DNA from 4 places in the Burkholderia sp. APQ4-4ca genome. Region 2 is predicted to be linked to each of the others. Evidence: predicted binding sites of a transcription regulator. Region 2 holds the regulator's gene; each other region holds the start of a gene.
The links. The regulator FNR, encoded in region 2, switches genes on or off when oxygen is low (the NO sensors DNR and NnrR bind a similar motif). The targets are predictions, from matches to a motif close to TTGATNNNNATCAA.

Region 1: AC3IFE_RS33075 (MBL fold metallo-hydrolase RNA specificity domain-containing protein) is a predicted target of FNR. The motif match lies at 1,692-1,705, and genes of this name have one in related genera.
Region 3: AC3IFE_RS09210 (TraR/DksA family transcriptional regulator) is a predicted target of FNR. The motif match lies at 1,390-1,403, and genes of this name have one in related genera.
Region 4: AC3IFE_RS32970 (universal stress protein) is a predicted target of FNR. The motif match lies at 1,668-1,681, and genes of this name have one in related genera.

The regions. Positions count from the first base shown of each region.
Region 1 is NZ_JBYQCG010000243.1:121,017-124,425, reverse strand. Features, by position in the region: gene rbbA (ribosome-associated ATPase/putative transporter RbbA) at 1-158, shown strand, start outside; gene AC3IFE_RS33085 (ABC transporter permease) at 161-1,285, shown strand; gene AC3IFE_RS33080 (DUF2964 family protein) at 1,456-1,641, shown strand; gene AC3IFE_RS33075 (MBL fold metallo-hydrolase RNA specificity domain-containing protein) at 1,771-3,153, shown strand; gene AC3IFE_RS33070 (zinc-dependent alcohol dehydrogenase family protein) at 3,256-3,409, opposite strand, start outside.
Region 2 is NZ_JBYQCG010000241.1:10,831-14,239, forward strand. Features, by position in the region: gene AC3IFE_RS31340 (LysE/ArgO family amino acid transporter) at 183-803, opposite strand; gene AC3IFE_RS31345 (LysR family transcriptional regulator ArgP) at 913-1,806, shown strand; gene fnr (fumarate/nitrate reduction transcriptional regulator Fnr) at 1,855-2,601, opposite strand; gene AC3IFE_RS31355 (universal stress protein) at 2,705-3,172, opposite strand.
Region 3 is NZ_JBYQCG010000076.1:198,493-201,901, reverse strand. Features, by position in the region: gene AC3IFE_RS09215 (undecaprenyl-phosphate glucose phosphotransferase) at 1-1,184, shown strand, start outside; gene AC3IFE_RS09210 (TraR/DksA family transcriptional regulator) at 1,572-1,964, shown strand; gene AC3IFE_RS09205 (hypothetical protein) at 2,061-2,189, shown strand; gene ald (alanine dehydrogenase) at 2,235-3,350, opposite strand.
Region 4 is NZ_JBYQCG010000243.1:101,781-105,189, forward strand. Features, by position in the region: gene AC3IFE_RS32960 (SfnB family sulfur acquisition oxidoreductase) at 1-913, shown strand, start outside; gene AC3IFE_RS32965 (hypothetical protein) at 1,161-1,625, shown strand; gene AC3IFE_RS32970 (universal stress protein) at 1,759-2,232, shown strand; gene AC3IFE_RS32975 (DUF1488 family protein) at 2,314-2,589, shown strand; gene AC3IFE_RS32980 (Hsp20/alpha crystallin family protein) at 2,769-3,203, shown strand; partial or broken gene AC3IFE_RS32985 (nitroreductase family protein) at 3,306-3,409, opposite strand, start outside.

The DNA.
Region 1 (3,409 bases), on a different contig from region 2:
CGATCTATCCGGCCACCTACATGCTCGCGATCAGCCGAGGCGTCTACAACAAGGCGCTCGGGCTGGCCGACCTGTCGTCCCAGTTCTGGCCGCTGCTCGCGGCCGTGCCGGTCATCATGGTGACGACCGGCATCCTGCTGCGCAAGCAGGAGCGCTGACCATGTCGCGCCTGCTCGCCGTCTACCGGCTCGGGATCAAGGAACTGTGGAGCCTCGCCCGCGACCCGATCCTGCTCGCGCTGATCATCTATACGTTCAGCGCGTCGATCTACGTCGCCGCGACCGCACGCCCCGAAACGCTGCACAAGGTGCCGATCGCGCTCGTCGACGAAGACGCGTCGCCGCTGTCGGCACGGATCGCGGCGGCGTTCTTTCCGCCCCAGTTCGCGCCGCCCCCGATCGTCGACGCCGGCGCGGCCGATCGCGGGCTCGACAACGGCGACTACACGTTCTCGCTCGACATTCCGCCGGACTTCCAGCGCGACGTGCTGGCCGGCCGTCACGCGACGATCCAGCTCAACGTCGATGCGACGCGCATGACGCAAGCCTTCACCGGCAGCACCTACATCCAGCAGATCGTGTCGGGCGAGATCGACGCGTTCGTGCGGCGCTATCGCGGCACGCCGCTGCCCCCCGTCGATCTCGCGATGCGGATGCGCTTCAACCCGAATCTCGACGAGGTCTGGTTCGGCGCGCTGATGGAACTGATCAACAACGTGACGATGCTGTCGATGATCCTCACCGGCGCCGCGCTGATTCGCGAGCGCGAACACGGCACGATCGAGCATCTGCTCGTGATGCCGGTGACCGCGGCGGAGATCATGCTCGCGAAGGTGTGGTCGATGGGGCTCGTCGTCACGGTGGCGGCCGTCGCGTCGCTGACCTGCGTCGTGGGCGGCGCCCTGCACGTGCCGATTCCCGGCTCCATCCCGTTGTTCGTGGCCGGGATGGCGTTGCACCTGTTCGCCACGACGTCGATGGGGATCTTTCTCGCGACGCTCGTGCGCAGCATGCCGCAGTTCGGCATGTTGCTCGTGCTCGTGCTGCTGCCGCTGCAACTGCTGTCGGGCGGATTGACGCCGCGCGAAAGCATGCCGGCGGCCGTGCGGGACATCATGCTGGCCGCGCCGACCACCCATTTCGTCGAACTCGCGCAACGCATCCTGTACCGGGGCGCCGGCTTGGATGCGGTGTGGCCGCAGTTCGCGGCGCTGCTCGCGATCGGGGGCGTGCTGTTCCTGCTGTCGCTGATGCGGTTCCGCAAGACCATTGGTCAGATGACTTGATCGTTCCCCGGCCTCATTGCCCCATCGCACGCGAGGCCGGGATTCGCCCGTTGATACAGATCAACCGGGCCGGAAGCCGGTACGCGATCATGACGCCATGGCTTGCGAAATCGCAAACTGCCGCTGCGCGTCAACGCGGACGAACGCCAGCCGCTCCATGGGAGACCGTCATGATTCGCCATTCGTACCGGACCACGCTCGCCACGCTGGGCGTGTTCATCGCACTCGCGTCGCTACTGGGCGTCGTGCACGCGATGCTGGTCGACGCGAACGTGCTGCCGTACGCGATCGTCACGCTGGTGTCGGGCGGCGTCGCGTTCGTCGCGCAGCTCGATCCCGCGCCGGGCGAGCGCTAGCGAAACCGCCTGACACGCCGCATTCGACATCGTGCTCGATACGGGAATCGCTGACTTCCGTCAATCGCCGCGCGCGGGTTCGCGATGTAATCGACGCACTGAACCCCTCGACTTTCAGGAAGGCGAGCGATGAAACTGACATTTCTCGGTGCGACCGAAACCGTGACCGGCTCGAAGTATCTGGTCGAGCACGGCGGCCGGCGCGTCCTGGTCGATTGCGGCCTGTTCCAGGGCACGAAAAATCTGCGATTGCGCAACTGGAGCCCGCTGCCGCTCGCGCCCGACACGCTCGACGCGGTCGTGCTCACGCACGCGCACATCGACCATACCGGCTATCTTCCGGTGCTGGCACGCGACGGCTATCGCGGGCCGGTGTACTGCACGGCGGCCACGGCCGAACTCTGCGACATCATGCTGCGCGACAGCGCGCGGCTGCAGGAGGAAGAAGCCGACTTCGCGAACCGACACGGCTACTCGAAGCATCATCCGGCGCAGCCGCTCTATACGCTGGACGACGCGCAGCGCGCGTTGCGCCTGCTGACGCCCGTCGCCTTCGACGAATGCACCGCGCTCGGCGACGGCCTGGCGTTCCGCTTCCTGCCGGCCGGGCACATCCTCGGCGCGGCGAGCGTGGTGATGCACTGGGATCACAAGGTGCTCGCGTTCTCGGGCGACCTCGGCCGCTATCACGACCCGATCATGCAGCCGCCGCGGCCGCCCGCGCATGCGGATTTCCTGGTCGTCGAATCGACCTACGGCGACCGGCTGCATCCGGAATCGGATCCCGAGAACGCGCTCGCCACGCTGTTCGACAAGACGTTCGCGCGCGGCGGGGTCGTCGTGATGCCGTGTTTCACCGTCGGCCGCGCGCAGGAGATCCTGCACTACGTCGCGCGGCTGAAGGCGTCCGGCCGCATGGCGCGCGTGCCCGTGTTCCTCGACAGCCCGATGGCGACGGACGTGACCGAAATCTATCGCCACCACATCCTCGAACACCGGCTGACCGTGTCCGAAGCCAACGCACTCGGCCACGCGGCGACGATGATCCGGACGGTCGAGCAGTCGAAGGCGATTGCCGAACACCATGGCCCGATGGTCATCATCGCCGGCAGCGGCATGGCCACGGGCGGCCGCGTGCTGCATCACCTGGCCCGCTATGCGCCGGACGCGCGCAACACGATCGCGCTGGTCGGCTACCAGGCCGTCGGCACGCGCGGTGCGGCGCTCGCCGCGCACGAGCCGACGCTGAAGATTCACGGCGAATACGTCCGCGTGCGCGCGCAGGTCGAGTCGATCACGACGCTCTCCGCCCATGCCGACTACGAGGAAGTGCTGAAGTGGCTCGGCACGATGCAGTGTGCGCCCGTGCGGACCTTCGTCACGCATGGCGAACCCGCCGCCGCGGATGCGATGCGTCGGCGCATTTCGGAGCGTCTGAATTGGCCGTGCGAGGTGCCGACCTACGCGCAGTGCGTCGACCTGGACGAACGCGAAGCCGGCGGCACGCAGTAACCCGCCGCGCTGTCGTCCTGACTGGCGGTCATGCCGCCCGGCATGCCCAACGCACGTGACGGGCGGCAGCGTCCCGGCTTCCCGTCACCGGCCACCCGACGATCAAGCGACTTCGATGATCACCTTCAGCGCATGGGTTTGCGCGGCGCGGCCGAACGTGTCGTACGCACGCTCGACGTCGTCGAGCGAAAACCGGTGCGTGATCAGGCGTGCCGGATCGAGACGCCCGGCGCGTACGGTCTTCAGCAGCATCGGC
Region 2 (3,409 bases):
GACGGATTGCGGCAGATGACGGAGGCCGTGTCCGCTGCGTGAGTCCGCCGGGTGGCTAAGTTCGATCGGGAGCGAATTTTTGCGGCGACGTGCGCGACGGGAACACGCAGATTGCGCGGGCGGGGCGCCGACGCGGAGGGAAAGCCGGACGGCACGCGGCCGCCCGTGCGCGGACGGTTCGGTCAGCGCAACTGCACCGCCGCGAGGAACAGCACCATGCTGCCGATCGCACCATCCAGCACGCGCCACGCGACCGCCTTGCGGAACCACGGCGCCAGCAAACGCGCGCCATAGCCGAGCCCGAGGAACCACACGATGCTGACCGTCATCGCGCCGATCGCGAACGCGAGCCGTGCGCCTTCCGGCTCGCGCGCGCCGGCCGTGCCGATCAGCAGGAACGTGTCGAGATACACGTGCGGGTTGAGCCACGTGAACGCGAGCGTCATCAGCACGATCGCGAGCGCGCCCTGCGGCGGCGGCGCGACGGCGTCGCCGCGCACGTCGAGCGTGTCGTGGCCAGGCTTGAACGCACGGCGCAGCGCATTGATGCCGAACCACGCGAGATACGCGAGGCCGACGTACAGCACAGCGTGAACGAAGGTCGGATAGCGCTCGACGAGCACCGAAGCGCCGCCGACGCCAGCACCGATCAGGATCATGTCGGACACCGCGCACAGCAGCACGATCTTGCCGACGTGCGAGCGCATGATGCCCTGGCGCAGCACGAACGCGTTCTGCGCGCCGATGGTGACGATGAGCGACGCGCACAGTGCGGCGCCGTGGGAAAAAGCGAGCCAGTTCATGAGGGGGACAGCCGTGGAAGCAGTAGACGAATGAATCGGGTAGCGCTAGTCTGCGGTCGGTATGGGAATAAGAGAAGCTAAATCACCTAATGTGGATTAAGGAAATCTAATGCTCGACTACGCGTTGCTCGATGCCCTCGCGGCGGTGATCCGGCACGGCTCGTTCGAGCGGGCGGCCAAGGAGCTGAACGTCACGCCGTCGGCCGTGTCGCAGCGCGTGAAGCTGCTGGAGGAACGGGTCGGCAGCGTGCTCGTCAAGCGCGGGCAGCCGTGCGTCGCCACCACGTCGGGCGCGCTGTTGTGCCGGCATACCGAACGCGTGCAACTGCTGGAAGCCGAGCTGGGCGGCCGGATGCCCGCGTTGCCGGGCCAGATCGCGAGCGCGTGGCCGACGTTGCGCGTGGCCGTCAACGACGACAGTGTCGCGACGTGGTTCATCGACGCGGTCGGGCCGTTTTGCACCGAGCGCGAGACGCTGCTCGACCTCGTGATCGACGATCAGGATTACACGGCGTCGCGTATCCGCGACGGCAGCGTGCAGGGCGCGGTGACCGCGCAGGCCGAGCCGATCCAGGGGTGCCGCTCGGAGCGGCTCGGGCGGATCCGCTATCGCGCGGTATGCTCGCCGGCGTTCTACGCACGCTATTTCGACGCGGGAATCACGCGCGATGCGCTGCGCCGCGCGCCGTGCGTGATGTTCAATCCGAAGGACGGGTTGCAGGCGCGTTTCATCCGGCGCGTGACGCGCGCGGATCTCGATCCGCCGCAGCACTGGATACCGCACGTCGCGGGCTATCTGCGCGCATGCGAAACGGGATTGGGATGGGGGATGTGCCCGGACCGAATGGTCGACCGCCAGCTGGCGGCGGGTGAATTGATCGACATGTCGCGCGGGCGAACCATCGACATCGATCTGTACTGGCAGAGCTGGCGTTTGTCGATCGGCTGGCTCGACGATTTCAGCGCGGCGCTGAAGGCGCGCGCCGCGCTGTTTCTCGATTGACCGGCGACGTGACGCAGGCGGCGCGCACGCGGTGCGCGCCGGGCGGCATCAGACGTGCTGCAGGCCGTCGAAGTCGATGATCTGCACGTGACGGCCCTGCATTTCGATCAGGCCGCGCTTCTGGAATTTCGACAGCGTGCGGCTGACCGTTTCGAGCGTCATGCCGAGATAGCTGCCGATGTCCTCGCGCGTCATCCGCAGGTTGAATTCCGACGGCGAGTAGCCGCGCTTCAGGTAGCGCGACGACACGTCGAGCAGGAAAGCGGCGACGCGCTCTTCGGCATTCAGCGAACCGAGCAGCATCGTTTGCGACGTTTCGCGCACGATCTGCTCGCTCATCAGCTTGTGCATGCGCAACTGCATCGAGCCGGCTTCCGAGCACAGCGCCTTGAGCGCGCTGTACGGAATCACGCAGACCGAGCTGTCTTCCAGCGCGACCGCGGTGCGCGGGTGCGTATCGTCGCAGATGCCGTCGAGGCCGAGCGCTTCGCCGGCGAGATGCAGGCCCGTGACCTGTTCGCGGCCGTCATGGCGCGTCGCGACGGTTTTCAACGAGCCCGAGCGCACCGCGTACAGGTTGTCGAATGCGTCGCCTTCGCGGAACAGCGCTTCGCCGCGCTTGACCGGGCGTGCCGCGCAGATGACCGACTCGAGGCGGCTGAGCGCTTCGGGCGCGAGGCCCTGCGGCATGCACAGGTGCCGCATCGCGCACGACGAGCAGTGTGCGGCCTGGCGGGGAGCCCAGCTGCCGGTATGGGGCACGGCGGCGGGGCGGGTGGCGACGGGCGTCAGCATGATCGTTTACTCCGGCATTGGATCGACGAAATCATTGTCCCACCGCAAGTTGCCGCTGTCGGGTGACAAAACGTCGCGACCGGCCGCGCGTGCCGAACGCCGCTCAGGCAGCCGGCTCGTCCGCGTTGGCGGCCGCCGGGATCAGCAGCACCGGCAGCGTCGCGTGGCGCACGCATTGTTCGGCAATGCTGCCGAGCACGAGGCGGCGGAAGCCGCGGCGGCCGTGCGTGCCGAGCACGAGCAGATCGGCGCCGAACGCTTTCGCGCCGTCGAGGATCAGCGACGATACGTCGTTGATCGACGTCGCTTCGTTCAGCCGCGTTTCGCCTTTCACGCCGGCAGCCTGCATCAGCTTCGCGAAATCCTGCGCGAGCGCGTTGCCCTGCGCGACGAGCTGATCGCGCAACACGGACGGATCGTAGCCGGGCACGTTGTAGTAGATCGCGGCGTTCTCGACGACGTAGAACGGCTGCAGCTCCGCGCCGTGCGCTTTCGCGAGCGCCAGCGCGGCATCGAACGCATGGCGGGACGTGTCGCTGCCGTCGACGGCAACCAGAATACGCTTGTACATAGTGTCTCCGAATGGCGGGTTGAAACGAAGTCGGCCGGATGGCCGATCGGGCCGGGCAATGCGCCACGCTGCGAGGCAGGGTAAACCAACGGCCGCGATCATGCAGCGAGGCGCCTGCCGTGCCGTGCGATCGCGCCGTCTGTGCCGGCCGTGCGTGGCCATGCGCGCCACGCGTGATGCATCGCGCGATGCGTGTCGTATGGTTCGGCTGCGTCGTCGGCGAAAACGCATGCGCGC
Region 3 (3,409 bases), on a different contig from region 2:
CGCACGTGCTGACGCACACGCTGGTGGCGGTGGTATGCGCGAGTGTGCTGACGGTGGCCGGCACGATGTGGATCATGAATCGCGGCGGCACGGTGACGACCCGCTGGATCGCGCGCACGGTGCTGGCCGGCGACGCGGCGCTGCTGCTCGGCCGCGCGGCGCTGCTGGCGCTCGCATTGACGCGCGCCGACTCGCGTGCGCGCCAGCGCCGCGTTGCCGTCGTCGGCGCAACGGCTTACGGGCGCGTGGCGATCGAGCGGATGCAACTCGCGCCGAACGGCCCCTTCGCGGCCGCGTGCGTATTCGACGACGATGCGCCGGCCGCCGCGGGCGGCATCGGCGGCGTACCGGTGATCGCCGACTGGAACGCGTTGCGCGACCGGATTCGCGGCGGCGACATCGACGAGGTGTGGCTCACGCTGCCGATGTCGCACGAGTGGCGGATCCAGCGCATCGTGCGCGAGTTGCGCGACGAGTTCGTCGAGTTGCGGCTGCTGCCCGACGTGCGGCAGATGGCGGTGGTCGATCGTTCCGCGACCGACGTGCTCGGCATGCCGGCGATCAATCTCGCGACCACGCCGCGCTCCGCGCCGGAGCTGTGGGCCAAGTTCGCGTTCGACCGGCTGTTCGCGTTCGGCGTGCTGATTCCGTTGCTGCCCCTGCTGACGATGCTCGCGATCGCGGTGAAGTTGTCGTCGCCGGGGCCCGTGCTGTTCAGGCAACGTCGCAAGGGCGTCGACGGCCGCGAGTTCGACATCCTGAAGTTCCGGACGATGCGTGTGCATCGTGCGCAGCCGGGCGTCGTGCGGCAGGCGTCGCGCAACGATTCGCGCATCACGCGCGTCGGCGCGTTCCTGCGGCGCACGTCGCTCGACGAGCTGCCGCAGTTCTTCAACGTGCTGTTCGGGCAGATGTCGGTGGTCGGCCCGCGTCCGCACGCGATCGAGCACGACGACCTGTATCGGCAACTGATCGACTGCTACATGTACCGCTACCGCGTGCGGCCCGGCATCACAGGATGGGCGCAAGTGAACGGCTATCGCGGTGAAACGCGCAAGGTCGAGGCGATGGCGGCGCGCGTGAAGTTCGATCTGTTCTACATGCAGAACTGGAGCTTCTGGTTCGACATCAAGATCATCCTGATGACGGTGGTGCGCGGCTTCATCGGGCGCAACGCGTTCTGAGGATCCCGAATGATTGCAGCGGCGTGGCGCGCGAGCGATCGTATCGACCGCGCGATGGCGGTTCGAGGGCGCGGAAAGAACCGAGGCGACCGCGCGGAAATTGCTGCGCTGCGGTTACGCCGACGCGCTTCGCCGCGCGCGCCGTCGGGCGGGATTGCGCGTCCGTCCCCAGTTTTCGCACCGCTGCCGCTGCGTGAACGGCACGCTGATTCCGGTCAACACACGCGTGTTCAATGGGTTTATCCTGCGTCGCATGCGTCCGGCGTTTCGCGCGTCCGGCCGCCCATCCGGATGCGACCGCGCAGGTCAGGCCTGCGCCGTCGCGCACCGGTGCGATACCGCGCGCCGCTCTTGTCTCGCGCGGAACCCGGAACAGGAGAGTCGGCCATGTCGCTCGACCCACAACAACGGCAGACGCTGAAGCAGCGGCTGAACGAGAGCGAGCAGACGTTGCGCGCGGAGATCCGTGCGAGCGAAGACCAGCGCGCGTCGGAATCCTACGCGGAGCTTGCCGGCGCGGCGCCGGACGAGGGCGACGAGGCGAACGCGGATCTATTCGTCGACGTCGACCATGCGTTGATCGGCATGAAGCTGACCGAGCTGCGCGCGATCGGCCGCGCGCAGCAGCGCATGCGCGACGGCAGTTACGGCGAATGCATCGACTGCGACGGCTCGGTCGGCTACCAGCGCTTGCTGGCGCGCCCGACCGCCGAACGCTGCACGCATTGCCAGTCGCTCTACGAACGGCGCTACGCGACGACACCGCGCGCATCGCTGTGACGTCGTGCGTGCGTCCGATCGCCGACTATGGCCGCGACATCCCGATGATGATCGCGAACGGCGACAATCCCGGGGGTTTCCGTCGATCGGGCGCGGTTGGCTGACGCCGCATTACTGACCACGCGCACGCTCGCGCAACGGCGGCCGCTGCCGGCGCGCACGATGGGCGGTGCGGGCAGCGCGGGCGGCAGCGGCGCGACGCGGAGCCGCTCGAACGACGCGTGAACGCAACGCGGCCGCACGCGACGCGTTCGACGCATGTCGGCAAGGTCATCCGAGTACGCCGGTCGCCGGGACGTAGGGCAGGCCGAGCGCCAGCGCGACCGCTTCGTACGTGATGTGGCCGTCGCACACGTTCAGGCCCGCGCGCAAATGCGGATCGTCGAGCATCGCCTGTTTCCAGCCCTTGTCGGCGAGCGCGAGCGCATGGCCGAGCGTTGCATTGTTCAGCGCAAAGGTCGACGTGCGCGCGACCGCGCCGGGCATGTTCGCGACACAGTAGTGGACCACCCCGTCGACGACGAAGGTCGGCGCCGCGTGCGTGGTCGCATGCGAGGTCTCGAAGCATCCGCCCTGGTCGATCGCGACGTCAACGACGACCGCGCCCTTGCGCATCGTCGCGATCATGTCGCGCGTGACGAGCCGCGGCGCCGATGCGCCCGGCACGAGCACGGCGCCGATCACGACGTCGGCATCGCGCACGGCTTCGTCGACCGTATGCGCGTTCGAGCACACGGTCGCGATCCGGTTGGCGAACACGAGATCGAGCTGGCGCAACCGGTTCACGTTGGTGTCGAGCACGGTGACGCGCGCGCCCAAGCCCACCGCCATCTGCAGCGCGCCGGTGCCGACCACACCGGCGCCGAGCACGACGACGTGCGCGGCCGGCACGCCGGGCACGCCGGCCATCAGCACGCCGCGGCCGCCGCGCGGGCTTTCGAGGTGGGTCGCCGCGACCTGGATCGACATGCGGCCCGCGACTTCGCTCATCGGCGCGAGCAACGGCAGGCCGCCGCCGGGGCCCGTCACGGTTTCGTATGCGATGCAGACCGCGCCGGATTTCACGAGCGCGGCGGCCTGGTCGGGATCGGGCGCGAGATGCAGGTACGTATAGAGGATCTGGCCGCGCCGCAGCATCGCGCATTCGGCCGGCTGCGGCTCCTTCACCTTGATGATCATGTCGGCGCGCGCGAAGATTTCGTCCGCGCCGTCGCCGAGCGACGCGCCCGCGGCCGTGTAGTCGTCGTCGAGCAGGCCGATCGCCGTGCCCGCGCCGCGCTGCACGAGCACGCGATGGCCGTGCCGCGTGAGTTCGCGCGCGCCGGCCGGCGTGAGGCCGACACGGTATTCGTGGTTCTTGATCTCCTTCGGCACACCGATCAGCATGAGTCGCCTCCATGGCCTTCGTTGTCGTCGTCGTGCGGGCAGCCGCTTGCCAGCGGCGG
Region 4 (3,409 bases), on a different contig from region 2:
GGTCGACGTGATCGCGCTGGTCGGCACCGACGCGCAGAAGCGGCATTTCTTCGCCGAAGTGCTGAGCGGCAAGCGGTTCGGCAACGGATTCTCGGAGAAGGGCACGAAGCACGTGCTCGACCTGAAGACGCGCGTGCGCCGCGACGGCGACGACTATGTCGTCGACGGCACGAAGTTCTATTCGACCGGCGCGCTGTTCGCGCATTACGTGCCGGTGCTCGGGCTCGACGACGCGCGGCAGGCGTGGCTTGCGTACGTGCCGCAACCGACGCCGGGCCTGAGCGTGATCGACGACTGGTCGGGATTCGGGCAGCGCACGACCGCGAGCGGCACGGTCGTGCTCGACGCGGTGCGCATCCCCGCGTCGCACGTGCTGCCCGCGCAGCGCGTGTCGGACGTGCCGACGCTCAACGGCCCGCTGTCTCAGATCATCCAGGCGGCGATCGACGCGGGCATCGCGAAGGCGGCCGTCGACGATACGCTCGCGTTCGTGCGGACCCGCACGCGGCCGTGGGTCGACAGCGGCGTCGAGCGGGCGGTGGACGATCCGCTGACGATTCGCGAAATCGGCCGGCTGCACATCCAGCTGCATGCGGCCGATGCGTTGCTCGAACGCGCGGCGCGCACGCTCGACGAGATCGCGGCAAAAGGCGACGTGACCGAAGACGATGTCGCGCGGGCGTCCGTCGCGGTCGGCGAAGCGAAAGTGCTGACGACCGAGATCGCGCTGCTCGCGGGCGAGAAGCTGTTCGAGCTGGCCGGCACGCAGTCGACGCTCGCCGAGCACAATCTCGACCGGCATTGGCGCAACGCGCGCACGCATACGCTGCACGACCCGGTGCGCTGGAAATATCACCTCGTCGGCAACTACTACCTGAACGGCGCGCGCCCGGCGCGGCATGCGTGGAATTGAATCGTCAGCGGCAAACGAGGCGGGCGCCGAGGATCGGGGACGCGCCCATGCTACGGGCGGCGCCGTGCCGATCGAATCAACGAATCGTCGAAAGCAGGGTCTCGTGGCGACGCACGCGATGTGCGACGCATGACGGCGCTTGACGCAGGTCAACCTCATTCGCGCTGCCGGCAATACAGTGGACTCCGGCGCTCGCACGACGCGGCGCCCGATGGCGCGCGAGTCGCCGCGCGATGAGGCAGGGGCAATGAAACATCCGACGTGGGCGATCGGCGCCGCGCTCGCGCTGGGCGCTTGCGCCGGTATGAGCCAGGAAGCGGCGTTCCGGTCGACCGAAACGCAATTGCGGGCGGCACGGGAAGCTGCAGCGCTGCACTGTTCGACGGCGCCTGAATGCGACCGTGCATGGCAGCTCGCACGGCGCTACGTCGACGCGCGTTCGTCGACCCGTGTCACGCGATTCAGTGCGGACCGGATCGAGACCGCGCAACCCCATTTCGCCGGCGAAGTTTATCTATGGGCGTCGCGCACGGCATCGGACGACGGCGGCGCGGTGATTCGGCTCAAGGCGATGTGCAAGGGCATGTACGGCACCGATGGCGGCCCCGGCTGGCAATACGATGCATGCGCGTCGAAGATCCTTGAAATCGAGCGCGGTTTCGCGACGTACGAGCGCCCGACGGGCGCGCCGACGCCGCCGGTCGACCCTTGATAATGGAGCGCCTTCTGCGTCGGCTCATATCGCTTCGAACCGTTGACGTCGGTCAACGCCGGTTTCCGGCGAGCGTTGATGATGAAACAACGCCGAACGCCACCGGCGCGTCCAGTCATCCAGCGAGGTCGATATGTACACGAACATCATGGTCGCCGTCGACGGCAGTCCTTCGTCGAATCTGGCGCTTCAAGAGGGCTTGAAGGTTGCCCGGTCCTGCGGCGCGCGCCTGTTCGCCGTTTTCGTCGTCGACCAATCGCTTCTGATCACGTACGCCGGACGAATGAGCCCGGATGGCCTGCTCGACGAGGTCCGGCGCGATGGCGCGGCGGTGCTGCGAAGCGCGGAACGGGCCATCTCGCATGCGGCCGTCAACGGCGATACCGAAATCGTCGAGACCGAACCCGGCCAGGATATCGCCGAACGGCTGCAACGCTATGTCGTCGAACGGTCGATCGATCTCGCCGTGGTCGGTACGCACGGGCGGCGCGGCGTCCGTCGACTGGTCCTCGGCAGCGTAGCCGAACGGTTTCTGCGCGGATCGAGTTGCCCGGTCCTGCTCGTACGCGGCGACGATGCCGCGCCTGCTGCCGTCGCGGCAGCCTAGCGTCGCCGTGCCCGATAACGGGTCGGCTCGCCCGGGTCGAGTCGGGCGACGATCGGCACGCAACCTGCCCAGGGGATCGTCATGCAGATAACTTTTCCTTCCGAACCGCCGACGTATTGCGGTCTGGACCCGGCGCTGGCCTTTCCGGCCGTGGTCGAAGGCCGCCGCGTGCGCTGCGTGATCACCGCGGAAGCGCTGGAAGATCACTTCCGGGCGGCATCGCCGCGCGAACAGGATCTCGTCGACGCATTCGCGCATCATCGCCCCGCGATCGAACGCGCGGCGCGCTGCCTGCTCGAGGAAATGGACGGCAGGCCGATCCTGCTTCACAGCGGATTTTTCCGGTTCTGTACGTGATCGCCGCGGGTCATTGACGCGTATCAAGCGCGCGACGGTGCGAGCGGATACGCTGATTTCAGAGGGATCCTTCGTCCGTTGCGCGGCTCGCGATGCCGCGCCAGTCCGATCCGCATCACGGCGCCGCGCTGGCCGGACGAAAGCGCTGCTGCATGTCAACCGTACGAGGAGTGCGAACCATGACCCACCTCACGCGTTACGATCCGTTTTCGATCGAACCCGTCTCCGACCTGTTTCAGGGACTGTTCAGGCCGCTGCGCGGCGTGGCGACGACGGACGACCCCGGTCTTGCGTCGATGAAGATCGACGTGTCGGAAAACGACAACGCCTACAAGGTCCATGCGGAGTTGCCGGGCGTCGCGAAGGAGGATATCGATGTCCAGGTGACGGGCCGAACCGTCACGATCAATGCGAAGGTCGAGCGCAGCAACGAGCAGAAGGATGGCGAGCGCGTGATCCGGCGCGAGCGCTACAGCGGCGCGATCGGCCGGTCGTTCTCGTTGTCCGACGAGATCGACGACGCGAACGCGACGGCGGCGTATCAGGACGGCGTGCTGTCGCTGACGCTGCCGAAGAAGGCGCCGGTCGGGCAGAAGAAGCTGACGATCAGTTGATCGGGAGGCAGACGCCGGGCGATGCGGGGCACGCGTCGCTCGAAGGGGGCGACGGCGCACGGAGCCATCCGCGTGCCGTTTCTTTCAATCGGCCACGTGCGCTCACGCCGCCGCTACCGTCCCGCGGGCACGGTATCCGACGGTCTGCGCGAGGATCGGCAGCCGTCCTCGTTCAGCCGCAACGCGTCGGCGAGCACGCGATGATT